Regions from separate parts of the Pseudoxanthobacter sp. M-2 genome, predicted to be linked through region 3. Evidence: predicted binding sites of a transcription regulator. Region 3 holds the regulator's gene; each other region holds the start of a gene.
What was found. The regulator LexA, encoded in region 3, represses DNA repair genes until DNA is damaged. The targets are predictions, from matches to a motif close to TGTTCNNNNTGTGTTCNG.
Positions count from the first base shown of each region.

Region 1: a site for LexA is predicted at 915-932, ahead of dnaE (DNA polymerase III subunit alpha). Genes of this name have one in related genera too.
Region 2: a site for LexA is predicted at 1,360-1,377, ahead of recA (recombinase RecA). Genes of this name have one in related genera too.
Region 4: a site for LexA is predicted at 1,793-1,810, ahead of RUR49_RS15380 (YifB family Mg chelatase-like AAA ATPase). Genes of this name have one in related genera too.

Region 1 covers NZ_JAWDIR010000011.1:297,034-300,452, forward strand. The annotation lists gene RUR49_RS06425 (YbhN family protein) at 1-645, opposite strand, end outside; gene dnaE (DNA polymerase III subunit alpha) at 1,174-3,419, shown strand, end outside.
Region 2 covers NZ_JAWDIR010000022.1:204,689-208,107, forward strand. The annotation lists gene recA (recombinase RecA) at 183-1,268, opposite strand; gene RUR49_RS12685 (cold-shock protein) at 1,837-2,049, shown strand; gene RUR49_RS12690 (hypothetical protein) at 2,261-2,398, shown strand; gene RUR49_RS12695 (hypothetical protein) at 2,412-2,687, shown strand; gene rpsD (30S ribosomal protein S4) at 2,966-3,419, opposite strand, start outside.
Region 3 covers NZ_JAWDIR010000011.1:847,442-850,860, forward strand. The annotation lists gene RUR49_RS08935 (ComEC/Rec2 family competence protein) at 1-855, shown strand, start outside; gene lexA (transcriptional repressor LexA) at 849-1,565, opposite strand; gene RUR49_RS08945 (pyridoxamine 5'-phosphate oxidase family protein) at 1,792-2,367, shown strand; tRNA gene RUR49_RS08950 (tRNA-Leu) at 2,369-2,455, opposite strand; gene RUR49_RS08955 (LysR substrate-binding domain-containing protein) at 2,552-3,409, opposite strand.
Region 4 covers NZ_JAWDIR010000033.1:71,082-74,500, reverse strand. The annotation lists gene RUR49_RS15380 (YifB family Mg chelatase-like AAA ATPase) at 197-1,729, opposite strand; gene fdxA (ferredoxin FdxA) at 1,977-2,312, shown strand; gene RUR49_RS15370 (CarD family transcriptional regulator) at 2,713-3,339, shown strand.

The DNA.
Region 1 (3,419 bases), 550 kb from region 3:
GATCAGTTCGATCGGGGCGGCGACGAGCTGGCGGGCGACGATGCCGCCCGACGGCCGCGGCACGAGCAGGCTGCCGATGCGGAAGGGCCTGAGCGGCAGCCGCGTGAACAGCACGTAGAGCGCGACGGCGCCGAGGATGACGAAGCCGAGGATACGGACGAGCTCGTGCGGCAGTTCGGTGATGTGGTCGGCGACGTGCGGCTCGAGGACGAGGACGAGCCCGGCGAGCATCACCGTGCCGAGCGCGAAGGTGAACGAGCAGAAGGTCACCAGCACCGCCACCTCGCCGGCGGTCAGTCCCTGGCGCGAGTAGGCGCGGTAGCGGATGACGGCGCCCGACAGCACCGAGGCGCCGATGTTGTGGGAGAGCGCATAGGTGGTGAACGAGGTGACGGCGATATAGAGCCACGGCACCGTCTTGCCGAGGAACTGCAGCCCGATGCGGTCGTACCACGCGAGCGCCGCGTAGGCGACGAGGGTCGAGGCGGCCGCCAGCAGCCATTGGTGCCAGCCGATCGCGGCGAGGCTGTCGACGAGATCGTCGAAGGAGAGGCTGCGCAGTTCGGAATAGAGCAACCAGCCGGACAGCACGACCGCGGCGAGGCCGATCACCGGCCATCCATATTTCTTGAGGACCGTCCGCATTCCCTCTCCCGGTCGCGCCGACCCGACGCCGTCGACGTTGATCTCCCCCCAGCCGGCACGGCCGCTGGCGCCGAGGGCGGCACGCCGAACCGTCGCCCGCGCGACCGCGCCGAACCCTGCAACGGATGTAGCCCACCGGAGACGGCGGTGCGAGCCCGGTTTGCTGGCAGCGCGCCGCGAACAGCCCGATCGTGCCGCACGCATCCGCCGGGGAGCCCTCGCTCACGATTCCATGGAAGCCGTTGACTCGAACAAAGAGGGATATTAAAAAGAACAAACAAGGTACAGAAACGAGGAGGCCAGCATGACCCGTCCCGCACATGACCTCGCTGCCCTGATCGCCCTGACGCTCTTTGTCGCCACCCTGGTCGTCTGGCTCGATGCCTTCGGCCGGCTCGCCTGAGCTGTTGATGGCGGTCGGGAGGCGGTCGACAGCGCCGTCTCCCGGCTGCAACAGTCGCGGCTCCCGCGCCGCCCGGACCGGCGACGGCGGGACGGCTTCCCGCTAGCGGGCTGGAGAGTGCGGACATGGCGGCAGATCCCGGTTTCGTGCACCTGCGCGTCCACTCGTCCTATTCGCTGCTCGAGGGCGCCATCCACATCAAGGGCCTGGTCGGACTCGCGAAGGCCGACAAGCAGCCGGCGCTCGCCGTCACCGACACCGGCAATCTCTTCGGGGCACTGGAGTTCTCCGAGAAGGCGATCGAATCGGGCATCCAGCCGATCATCGGTTGCGAACTGCTCGTCGACTTCCTCGACGACGCCGGTGGCCGCCGCACGCCCGGTGGCCGCGACGGCGCCGGGCCGCTCGCGCCGCTCGTGCTGCTGGCGGCGACCCCGCCCGGTTACGACGCCCTCGCGCGCCTCGTCAGCCGCGCCTATCTCGGCGGCGAGGCGGGCGAGCGTCCGCACCTCGCCATCGGGACCCTGCTCGACGATGCCGACGGGCTGATCGTGCTCACCGGCGGAGCGCGCGGCCCGATCGGTGCGGCGTTCGCGGCGGGTGGCGAGGCCGCCGCCCAGGCCCGCCTGGAGCGTCTCGCCGCCGCCCTGCCGGACCGGCTCTATGTCGAGCTGCAGCGGCACGGCCTCGCCGAGGAGGCGGCGACCGAGGACGGGCTCATCGACCTCGCCTACCGGCTCGGCCTGCCACTCGTCGCCACCAACGGCGTCTTCTTCGCCAGGCCCGAGGACCACGAGGCGCACGATGCGCTGCTTGCCATCGCCGACGGGCGCACCCTCATCGAGGACGATCGCCGCCGGCTGACCCCGCAGCACCATTTCAAGAGCCGGGCGGCGATGCGGGCCCTTTTCGAGGACTTGCCGGAGGCGGTCGACAACACGGTGGAGATCGCCCGGCGCTGCGCGGCGCGGGCGCCGAAGCGCAAGCCGATCCTGCCGCGCTTCGCCGCCGCCGACGCGGCGACGGCCGACGACGCCGAGGCGGCGGAGGCGCGGCTCCTGCGCCAGACCGCCGAGGACGGCCTCGCCGACCGCATCCGCCGCCACGGCCTCGCGCCCGGCTTCGACGAGGCGGCCTACCGCGACCGGCTGGACTTCGAGCTCGGCGTTATCGAGCGCATGCGCTATCCCGGTTACTTCCTGATCGTTTCCGACTTCATCCGCTGGGCCAAGACGCAGGGCATCCCCGTCGGCCCCGGCCGCGGATCCGGCGCCGGCTCCCTCGTTGCCTATTCGCTGCTGATCACCGACCTCGATCCGATCCGCTTCGGCCTGCTGTTCGAGCGCTTCCTCAATCCCGAGCGCGTCTCGATGCCGGACTTCGACGTCGACTTCTGCCAGGACCGCCGTGACGAGGTGATCCGCTACGTGCAGGAGAAGTATGGGCGCGACCGCGTCGCCCAGATCATCACCTTCGGGACGCTGCAGGCGCGCGCCGCGCTGCGCGACGTCGGCCGCGTGCTGCAGATGCCGTATGGCCAGGTCGACCGGCTCTGCAAGCTCGTGCCGCAGAACCCGGCGAACCCGGTGACGCTCGCCCAGGCGATCGACGGCGAGCCGAAGCTGCAGGAGGCGCGCGCCTCCGAGCCGATCGTCGATCGCCTGCTGTCGATCTCCCTGAAGCTCGAGGGCCTGTTCCGCCACGCCTCGACCCACGCCGCCGGCATCGTCATCGGCGACCGGGCGCTCGAGAACCTCGTGCCGCTCTACCGCGACCCGCGCTCCGACATGCCGGTGACGCAGTACAACATGAAGTGGGTCGAGCAGGCCGGGCTCGTGAAGTTCGACTTCCTCGGCCTGAAGACCCTGACGGTGATCGACGTCGCGGTGAAGCTGCTCGCCCGGCGTGGCGTCGCCGTCGACATCGGGGCGCTGCCGATCGACGATCCCGCCACCTTCGCTCTGCTCGCGCGCGGCGAGACGGTCGGCGTGTTCCAGCTGGAAAGCCAGGGCATGCGCAAGGCGCTCGCTGGCATGCGCCCCGACCGCTTCGAGGACATCATCGCGCTGGTGGCGCTCTACCGCCCGGGCCCGATGGACAACATCCCGACCTACAACAGGCGCAAGCACGGCCAGGAGGAGCCCGACTGGCTGCACCCGCTGCTCGAGCCGATCCTGCGCGAGACACACGGCGTCATCATCTACCAGGAACAGGTGATGCAGATCGCCCAGGTGCTGTCGGGCTACTCGCTCGGCGAAGCCGACCTGCTGCGCCGCGCGATGGGCAAGAAGATCCGCGAGGAGATGGCGGTGCAGCGCGCCCGCTTCGTCGACGGAGCCGCCGCGCAGGGCGTGCGGCGGCCGCAGGCGGA
Region 2 (3,419 bases), on a different contig from region 3:
GCGACGAGGCCGATGCAGAACCGCCGGCTGACCGGCGGACGGCGGGTTTTAGCGTCGCCGCCGCCGGCTGTCACGCCCGCGGCAACGGCAAGGAGAATGCCCAGGCGTCGACTGCGGTCGGAGCGGCCGGAAGAGCGGACCTGGGTTGGCGGGCGGCGACGCGCGGACGCGTCGCCCCGGCCTCAGAGATCCGCCGGCGGACCGTCGTCCTCGGGCTCCGGCGCGCCCTTGCCGACGATGCGGTCGGCGATCAGCCCGGCGTTCTGGCGGATCGCCGCCTCGATCGTCTTGGCGACGTCGGGGTGGTCGCGCAGGAACTGCTTGGCGTTCTCGCGCCCCTGGCCGAGGCGCTGGCTGTCGTAGGAGAACCACGCACCGGACTTCTCGACGATGCCGGCCTTGACGCCGAGATCGACGAGCTCGCCGACCTTGGAGACGCCCTCGCCGTACATGATGTCGAATTCGACCTCGCGGAACGGCGGGGCCACCTTGTTCTTCACCACCTTGACGCGGGTCTGGTTGCCGACGACCTCGTCGCGGTCCTTGATCGCGCCGATGCGGCGGATGTCGAGGCGCACCGAGGCGTAGAACTTCAGGGCGTTGCCGCCGGTGGTGGTCTCGGGGCTGCCGAACATCACGCCGATCTTCATGCGGATCTGGTTGATGAAGATCACCATGGCGTGCGACTTCGAGATCGAGCCGGTGAGCTTGCGCAACGCCTGGCTCATCAGCCGCGCCTGCAGGCCGGGCAGCTGCTCGCCCATCTCGCCCTCGAGCTCGGCCCGCGGCGTCAGTGCCGCCACCGAATCGATGACCAGCACGTCGACTGCCCCGGAGCGCACCAGCGTGTCGGCGATCTCGAGGGCCTGCTCGCCGGTGTCGGGCTGCGAGATCAGCAGGTCGTCGAGGTCGACGCCGAGCTTGCGGGCATAGAGAGGGTCGAGGGCGTGCTCGGCGTCGACGAAGGCGCAGACACCGCCGAGCTTCTGGGCCTCGGCGACGACGTGGAGCGCCAGCGTCGTCTTGCCGGAGGATTCCGGCCCGTAGATCTCGACGATGCGCCCCTTCGGCAGGCCGCCGATGCCGAGCGCGATGTCGAGCCCGAGCGAACCGGTGGGGATCGATTCCACCTCCACGGCCTTGCCCTGGCCGAGGCGCATGATCGAGCCCTTGCCGAACGAGCGCTCGATCTGGCTCAGCGCGGCGTCCAGCGCCTTCCTCTTGTCCATCGACGTTCCTTCGATCAGGCGCAGATTCGCTTGCGACATGGAGGGGCTCCTTATTCCACGGCCGACCGCCGCGTTCAAACGTCCGCCCGGCGCCGCGCCGGCTCGACCGGCAATGTACCATGTTTGTTCTCGTTCGCAATATGTTCTGGGGCGATTTGGCCGGAGCGCGACGACATTTCGCCGGGAGGCCCGCCGCCCGAAGTCCCGGCTTGGAGAGCGCCGCCGGGGGCATCCGGAAAGTCCCAGCGAGGCCGGACCACGCGCGCTCCGACCGCCCTGACCCAGAGAGCCGCGAGGGCTGCCCCCAGATTCGGCACCGTCACCGGATCGTCGAACCCTCGCCCCCACCGACAAACGGAGAGCGGAAATCGTATTTCTCGACGCGAGGAGGCCTCGCGGCCGGATTTTTCGTCAGCGTGCGAAGTCGTTCTCGCTTGTAAATTTTCCGCCGTCGTCCATAGTCGTTCCGTCGATGAACGGTAGGATTTCGTCGGTCGCCGCCTTCAGCGTGAGGGCCGGCGCTCGATACTCGTGCCTGAAAATGCGAATTCGACGGTCGGCGGCGACGCCGGCAAGCGACCCCAATGTATTCGAGAAAGGGTTTCCCATGGCTTCGGGAACCGTGAAGTGGTTCAACGCCCAGAAGGGCTTCGGTTTCATCGCTCCTGATGGCGGCGGCAGCGATGCCTTCGTCCACATCAGCGCGGTCGAGCGCTCCGGTCTGAGCGACCTGCGCGAGGGGCAGAAGGTCGGCTTCGAGCTGGTCGCCGATCGCAAGAGCGGCAAGATGTCGGCTGACAATCTGAAGCTCCTGAGCTGATCGCCAGCCGGCGGCGCGGCTCGTCCGTGCGGCCGGCGGCAAGCCCCGCGGGTGTCGGGAGGTCCGGGTCACCGGCCCCCAGCACCCCGGAGCGATCGGAGCTTCGAGCTCGACCGGGCGCCTCGCGCCTTTGGCCCCGCGCCTCTCCGAGGACGCGGGGCTTTTCGTTTCCGGCTGCCCCGCACCGGGGCCGCCCAGGGAGGACATCGTCATGGCCAAAGGCCAGAAGCGCAGCAACCGCGAGATCCGCAAGCCGAAGGCCGACAAGCCGCCGGCGGCCACCGCCCCCGCTCCCGTGCTCGCCATGATGAAGGGAACGCAGGCGACCGGGAACAAGAAGAAGGGCTGAGCGGCCCCGCCCGATGAGCCGCACCACCGAGACCACGGTGACGTTCGCCCGGCCCTTCCGGCTGCCGCCGCTCGAGGCGCCGCAGCCGGCGGGCACGTACCGGCTGGTGGTCGACGAGGAGGAGGTCCCTGGCCTCTCCTTCCTCGCTTACCGACGCACGGCGACGATGCTCGCCCTGCCGGCGATCACGGCCGCCGGTGGCTCGGACCGGACCACGACCGGTCAACTCGTCACCGTCCGCCCGGAAGACCTCGAGGCCGCCCTCGCGCGCGACAGCGCGCCGGCCTGATCTCTCGCGACAGCCTGAGGCGGCGCCGTGCTGGCAACACATCGGCACCTCCGGAGACCCGCGGCCAGCAACCCCGCGCGGCAGCCGTCGCATCGGCCCCTGGCCGCTGAACGGTTCTCTGCAAGGTGGCGCGCCGGGTGCGCCGCCCCGAGATCCGGCAACCGAACGCCGTCGCCCGAAACGCAAAAGGCCGCCCAGAGGGGGCGGCCTTCGCAAACTTCGCCGGCGCTCCACGAGGAGCCGCCGCTGGCGGCCCGGGAAGCCCCGCAGCCGTCGCCTCAGCGCGAGTAGAACTCGACGACCAGGTTCGGCTCCATGTGCACCGGATAGGGCACGTCGGCGAGCGTCGGCACGCGCACGAACTTCGCCGTCATCTTGTGGTGGTCGGCGTCGATGTAGTCCGGCACGTCGCGCTCGGGCGACTGCACGGCCTCGAGCACCAGCACCATCTGCCGCGAGCGCTCCTGCACCTCGATGACGTCGCCCTGGCGACAGCGATAGCTGCCGATGTTGACGCGCTTGCCGTTGACCTTGACGTGGCCGTGGCTGACGAACTGGCGCGCCGCGAACACGGTCGGCACGAACTTCGCCCGGTAGACGAGGGCGTCGAGGCGGCTCTCCAGCAGGCCGATCAGCCGCTCGGAGGTGTCGCCCTTCTGGCGCGAGGCTTCCGCATAGACGCGGCGGAACTGCTTCTCGGAAATGTTGCCGTAGTAGCCCTTCAGCTTCTGC
Region 3 (3,419 bases):
CCACTCGGCCTGCTCGCCAACCTCGCGGCGATGCCGGCGGTCTCGGTGCTGGTGATGCCGTTCGGCGTGCTGGCGCTGGTGCTGCTGCCGTTCGGGCTGGAGCAACTGGCCCTCTGGCCGATGGGAATCGGCCTCGGCTGGATGTTCGCCGTCGCCGAGACGACGACCGCCTGGACGGGCGACAGCGCGATGATCGGCCGGGTGCCGCTCGTCGCCGTCCTGCTCATGGTGGCGGCGCTGCTGTGGGTGGCGATCTCGCTAGCGCCGTGGCGGCGGCTTGCGGTGCTGCCGCTGCTGGCGGGTCTCGCCCTGGCGACGACCGGCGCCCGCCCGGATCTGCTGGTTTCAGGCGATGGCCGCGCTGTCGCGGCGCGGGGGCCGGACGGCAGGCTCGCCGTCGTCGCCGCCGACAGGTCCGCCTACACCGTCCGCGCCTGGCTCGCCGCCGATGCCGACCCCCGAGACGCCAAGGCCACCACCGCCCCACCCACCCGCTGCGACGATCTCGGGTGCGTGCTGCCGCTCGGGGACGGCGATCTCACGGTCGCCGTCGTGACGAGGGGCGTTGCCCTCGTCGAGGACTGTCGGTCCGCCACCGTCGTGGTGGCGCCGGTGCCGCGGCCCGCCGGCTGTCTTGGCCCCCAGCTCTATATCGACCGTTCGACGCTCGCCCGGACCGGTGCCATCGCGGTGATGCTCGACGCCGCCGTGCCCGGCGGTCTCAGCGACCCCGTCACGGCCGGCACCAACGGGCGACCGTGGTCGCGGACCGGCGATGCCGTTGGAGAGAACCCCTCGGCGCCGCGGCACCGCGAGGTGACGGCCGCCGCGCGAGGCGGCGGCGAGGATCAGTAGCGGCGCAGCAGTGCCACCAGCCGGCCCTGGATGCGGATGCGGTCGGGCCCGAAGATGCGCGTCTCGTAGGCCGGGTTGGCGGCCTCGAGCGCGATCGAGGCGCCCTTGCGGCGCAGCCGCTTCAGCGTCGCCTCCTCGTCGTCGACCAGTGCCACGACGATGTCGCCGGTCGTCGCCGCGTCGGTGCGCCGGATCACCACGGTGTCGCCATCGAAGATGCCGGCCTCGACCATCGAATCGCCGCGCACCTCGAGGGCGAAGTGCTCGCCGGCGCCGGCGAGTTCCACCGGCACGGTGATCGAATGGGTGTGGGTCTGAATGGCCTCGATCGGCACACCGGCGGCGATGCGGCCCATCACCGGGATGCTGACGCCGCCCGCCGTCTCGCCCGCTGCCGCCGGGCGTGGCTCGGCCGGGCGGATGCGCGGCCCGTCGCCGTCGATGACGCTCGGGGTGAAGCCACGGGCCCGTGTCGAAGCCGGTCCACTGGCGACCGATTCGGGCAGCCGGATCACCTCGAGCGCCCGCGCCCGGTTCGGCAGCCGGCGCAGGAAGCCACGCTCTTCCAGAGCCGTGATCAGCCGGTGGATGCCCGACTTCGAACGCAGGTCGAGCGCGTCCTTCATCTCCTCGAACGAGGGCGGCACGCCGCTCTCCTTGAGGCGCTCGTGGATGAACATCAGCAGCTCGTACTGCTTGCGTGTGAGCATCGTCGTCTCCCGCGCCCCCTCGTCGGTACCGCGACCTCGAATCGCGTACAAATCACGAACACAAGCTATCCGTTCTAGTTGTGTTCCTCAAGGGTGAATATTCGGTTGCCGCAGCGCCAAGCCCATGCCGCTGTTGCCGAAGCACCGTCCGTGGTTGCGGGCGGCGCGCTGCCGGGACTAGCCTGCCCGTCCGCGGCCCCGAGCGTCGGCGGCAGGAGAACACGCCATGGCCAAGCAGTTCGCCGAAATCGGCAAGCAGCACCGCGACTTCATCGAGCGGCAGCGCATCTTCTTCACCGCCTCGGCGGCGCGGGGAAGCCGCATCAACCTGTCGCCGAAGGACGCGGCGTCGCTGCGTGTGCTCGGACCGAACCGGGTCGCCTATCTCGACTGCACCGGCAGCGGCAACGAGACGTCGGCCCACATGCTCGCCGACGGCCGCCTGACGATCATGCTGTGCGCCTTCGAGGGGCCGCCGCTGATCATGCGCCTCTACGGTGCCGGCGAGGTCCTGCGCCGCGGCACGGCGGGTTATGATGACCTCCTTGCCGGCGCGTTCGACGGCCGCGAGCCGGTGGGCGCGCGCCAGATCGTCGTGCTGTCCGTCGATCTCGTCCAAACCTCGTGCGGCTTCGGCGTGCCGCTGTTCGACTATGTCGACGAGCGTCCGTCATTGACCCGCTGGGCCGAGGCGAAGGGCGAGGAGGGCCTCGAGGCCTACCGCCGCGCCGAAAACACCGTCAGCATCGATGGCTTGCCCACCGGCTGGCCCTCGGACGAGGTGGCGGTTCCGGCCGAGTGAGTGGTGCGGACGGCGGGGGTCGAACCCGCACGGAGCAAGCCCCGAGGGATTTTAAGTCCCTTGCGTCTACCGGTTTCGCCACGTCCGCAGCCGGGGAGGGCACCTTGGCAAGGTGCGCCCGGGCAGCGCGCACATTAGGGGCTGGGTGCGGCCGCCGACAACCGTGAACCTCAGCCGCTGCCGCTCAGGCTGCCTTCGGCACCGTCTCGGCACAGAAGCGGACGAGCGCCGCGGCGAGGTCGGTGGCGGCCGAACCGGCGTCCTTGCGCACCATCAGGGCGAGTTCCGTCGCGGGCACGTCGGGCATGCCGTCGGCGCGGCCGAGCACGCGGTGGCCGGCACGCACGGCCCGCTCCTCCAAGAGCGCCACGCCGAGGCCGCCGGCGATCGCCACCTGGATGCCCATCAGGTTCGGGCTCTCGTAGGCGATCCGCCAGTCGCGCCCCGAGCGCTCCAGCGCGTGGACGGCGCGCGTGCGGTAGACGCAGCCGTGGGGGAAGGCGACGAGCGGCAGCGGGTCGACGGGCAGCGGGTGGTCGGCGCTGGCGATCCAGACGAGCCGCTCCGCCCAGACGGCGAGCGCCGGACCGGCGCCGGGATCGCGCTTTGCCAGCACCACGTCGTACTCGTCCGCCTCGAGCCCCGCGACGAGGTCGACCGAGAGCGCGCAGCGCACTGACAGGCGACAGCCCGGTCGGGCTCGCGAGAACGCCGCCACCGCGTCCGTCAGCGGCTCGACGGCGAAGTCGTCGGGCACGCCGAGCCGCACCACCTCGACGCGCGGCTCGCGACCGACGGCGGCGCGGGCCTCGGCGGCGAGCGACAACAGCCGGCGCGCGTAGCCGATCAGGCGCTCGCCGTCCTCGGTCAGGCGCACGGCGCGCCCCTCGCGGTGGAACAGCGGCCGACCCACCGCCTCCTCGAGCCGGCGGATCTGCTGGCTGACGGTGGATTGCGTCCGGTGCACCCGCTCGCCGGCCCGTGTGAAGCCGCCGGAGTCGACGACCGAGACGAAGGAGCGCAGAAGATCGAGATCGAGCACGATGGCCTCC
Region 4 (3,419 bases), on a different contig from region 3:
CGGGCCGCCGCCCCGGCGAAGCATCCGCCCTCATCAGCCCGCCCGCCGGCGAGCCGCGTCTGCCCGGCGGCGCTGCGCCGGACGCGCCTCGAACGCTGATCGCCTCGGAATTTTGCCGGCTCACCGACGGTCGTCAGCCGGATAGTCTGTGATGCTGCGCATCCAGCCGGTCGGTCGCGACGAAGTACTGTCCGAATCAGGCGGCCGCGGCGGCGAGGCTCGGGGCGCTCGCGCGGAAGGCGAGGGCCTCGGCGAGGTGAGAGCGGCTGATCCGCTCCGCCCCGTCGAGGTCGGCGATGGTCCGCGCCACCTTCAGCACGCGGTGATAGCCGCGCGCGCTGAGCCGCATGGCGGCCGCCGCGTCCGCCAGGAGCGACCGGCCGCTCGCGTCCGGAACCGCCATCTCCTCGACCATGCGCGGGCCGCAGGCGGCGTTGAGCAGGCCGGGTACGCCGAGCCCTTCGAAGCGTTCCGCCTGGCGTCGGCGTGCGGCAGCGACGCGGGCGGCGACCGCGGCCGATCCCTCCGCCGGCGGCGGCAGCGCGAGGTCGCTCGCCGGTACCGCCGGCACCTCGACGCGCAGGTCGATGCGGTCGAGCATCGGGCCGGAGACGCGCGCCTGGTAGTCCGCTGCGCAGCGCGGGCCGCGCCGGCAGGAGTGGCCGGGCTCCCCCGCCATTCCGCAGCGGCACGGGTTCATGGCGGCGACGAGCTGGAAGCGGGCGGGGTAGGCGACGCGGTGGTTGGCGCGGGCGATCACCGCCTCGCCGCTCTCGAGCGGCTGGCGCAGCGCGTCGAGCGCCTGTGGGTGGAATTCCGGCAGCTCGTCGAGGAACAGCACCCCCTGATGGGCGAGCGAGACCTCGCCCGGCCGGGCGCGCAGGCCGCCGCCGATCAGGGCCGCCATCGAGGCCGAGTGGTGCGGCGCCCGGAACGGCCGGCGGTCGGACAGTCGGCCGTCGGCGAGCGCGCCGGCGATCGAGTGGATCATCGAGACCTCGAGCAGCGCCTGCGGCTCGAGCGGCGGCAGGAGCGACGGCAGCCGGCTCGCCAGCATCGATTTCCCCGAGCCGGGCGGACCGACGAAGAGCAGATGGTGACCGCCGGCGGCGGCGATCTCGAGCGCCCGCTTGGCGCTCTCCTGGCCGCGGACGTCGCCGAGATCGGGCAGGCGGCCTTCGGCGGCGCGCACGCGCGGCTCCGGCCGCGACAGCACCTGCGTGACGCGGAAATGATTGACGAGGCCGATCAGGCTGACCGGGGCGATCACCGGCAGGTCGCGGCCGGCCCACGCCGCCTCCGGGCCGTTGGCGGCCGGGCAGATCAGGCCACGGCCGAGGGCACCGGCGCCGATCGCCGCCGGCAGGGCGCCGGCGACGGGGGCGATGGTGCCGTCGAGCCCCAACTCGCCCACCACCACCCATTCGGCGAGCTCGGCCGCCGGAACGGCGCCCATCGCCGCCATCACGGCGAGCGCGATCGGCAGGTCGTAGTGGCTGCCCTCCTTGGGAAGGTCGGCCGGGGCGAGGTTGACGGTGATGCGGCGGGCCGGCAGCGACAGGCCGGAGGCGACGAGTGCCGCCCGCACCCGCTCGCGGCTCTCGGCCACGGCCTTGTCGGCGAGGCCGACGATGTTGAAGACGACGGTTCCGGGACCGATCTGCACCTGCACGTCCACGGGCACCGCCTCGATGCCGTGGAACGCCACCGTGGTGACGCGGCTGACCATGGACGTCCCTCCTGCCGCCCGCATCCGATGGTTGCGATGCTAGGCGAGGTCGCGGGGCCGCGCAAGAACATTCTGCGAACATCGGCCGCCCTTGCCGTGGTGGGGGCGTTCCGGAGAAAGCCGTTTCCCGCAGCGGCCCTGCCGCGACAGCGGCTCGCTTGCACCTTGGAGCGCTTCCGCGCTAGGTGCGGGCCGGAGAACGGCATGGCGCGAGGGAGCGCACGCTCCCGTCGAGAGGATCCCGCGGATGACTTATGTCGTCACCGAGAACTGCATCAAGTGCAAGTACATGGACTGCGTCGAGGTGTGCCCCGTGGATTGCTTCTACGAGGGCGAGAACATGCTCGTCATCCACCCAGACGAATGCATCGACTGCGGTGTCTGCGAGCCGGAGTGCCCGGCCGAGGCGATCAAGCCGGACACCGAGGCGGGCCTCGAGAAATGGCTCGGCATCAATGCCGACTATGCCGTCAAGTGGCCGAACATCACGGTGAAGCGGGACTCGCCGCCGGACGCCGCCGACTGGGACGGCAAGCCGGACAAGCTCGGCCTCCTGTCGCCCGAGCCCGGCCAGGGCGACTGAGGCGCACGCCTCGGGCGACGACACGCTCGAAGACCATGCGCGGCTGCATGCGAATGATGCCGCCGCCCCCGACCTGACCCCGCGGCGCGCCGAATCGTCGCGGAAGCCTTTGTTTTTTCGGCGGCTTGGGATATATTGTCCAGGACGTCGACGCTGTTCGGCATCTGGATCTCCCCACGAGCTCCCCCCGATCGTAAATGCGATCGCTCCCGGTCCTGCGGCCGGGAATGGCTCGTGCGGTGCCGGACACCACCTGCGAGATCGTCGACAATTCGGGACGGCCGGCGGCCGCGGACGTGAAGCGTCCGGCGAGGGCCGCGGCGTCTCATCGACAGCGGCTTGCCGAGGGCGTGCGGGTGCACCCGGAGCGGACCGATCGAAGTCAGGAGTGAGCGCGCGAATGGCTACCACCACCGCGAAGAAGACCGGCCACCGTCAGGGCTTCCGGACGAACGAGTACGTCGTCTATCCGTCGCACGGCGTCGGTCAGATCGTCGCGATCGAGGAGCGCGAGGTCGCCGGACACAAGCTCGAGCTGATCGTCGTCACGTTCCAGAAGGACAAGATGACGCTGCGCGTGCCCGTGGCCAAGGTCGCCTCGGTCGGCATGCGAAAGCTCGCCGACGAGACCACCGTGGCGAAGGCGCTCGACACCGTGCGCGGTCGCGCCCGCGTCAAGCGCACGATGTGGTCCCGCCGCGCCCAGGAATACGAGGCGAAGATCAACTCCGGCGACCTCATCGCCATCGCCGAGGTGGTGCGCGACCTGTTCCGTGCCGACAGCCAGCCCGAGCAGTCCTATTCCGAGCGTCAGCTCTACGAGGCGGCGCTCGACCGCATGGCGCGCGAGATCGCCGTCGTCGAGCAGATCTCCGAGACCGAGGCGGTCCGCCGCATCGAGGGCCAGCTCGCCAAGAGCCCGCGCCGCGGCGCCCGCACGGCGGAAGCCGGCGCGGAGGCCGAGGGCGACGCCGAGTCCGAGACCGACCTCGACGAAGAGCCGAGCGAGCAGGAAGAGGCGGCCTGACGGTCGCTTCCGGCAGCACGCCAGGCAGTGGGCAGTGAGACAGGGCGGCCCGCGGGCCGCCCTTTTCGCATTCGGGCCCG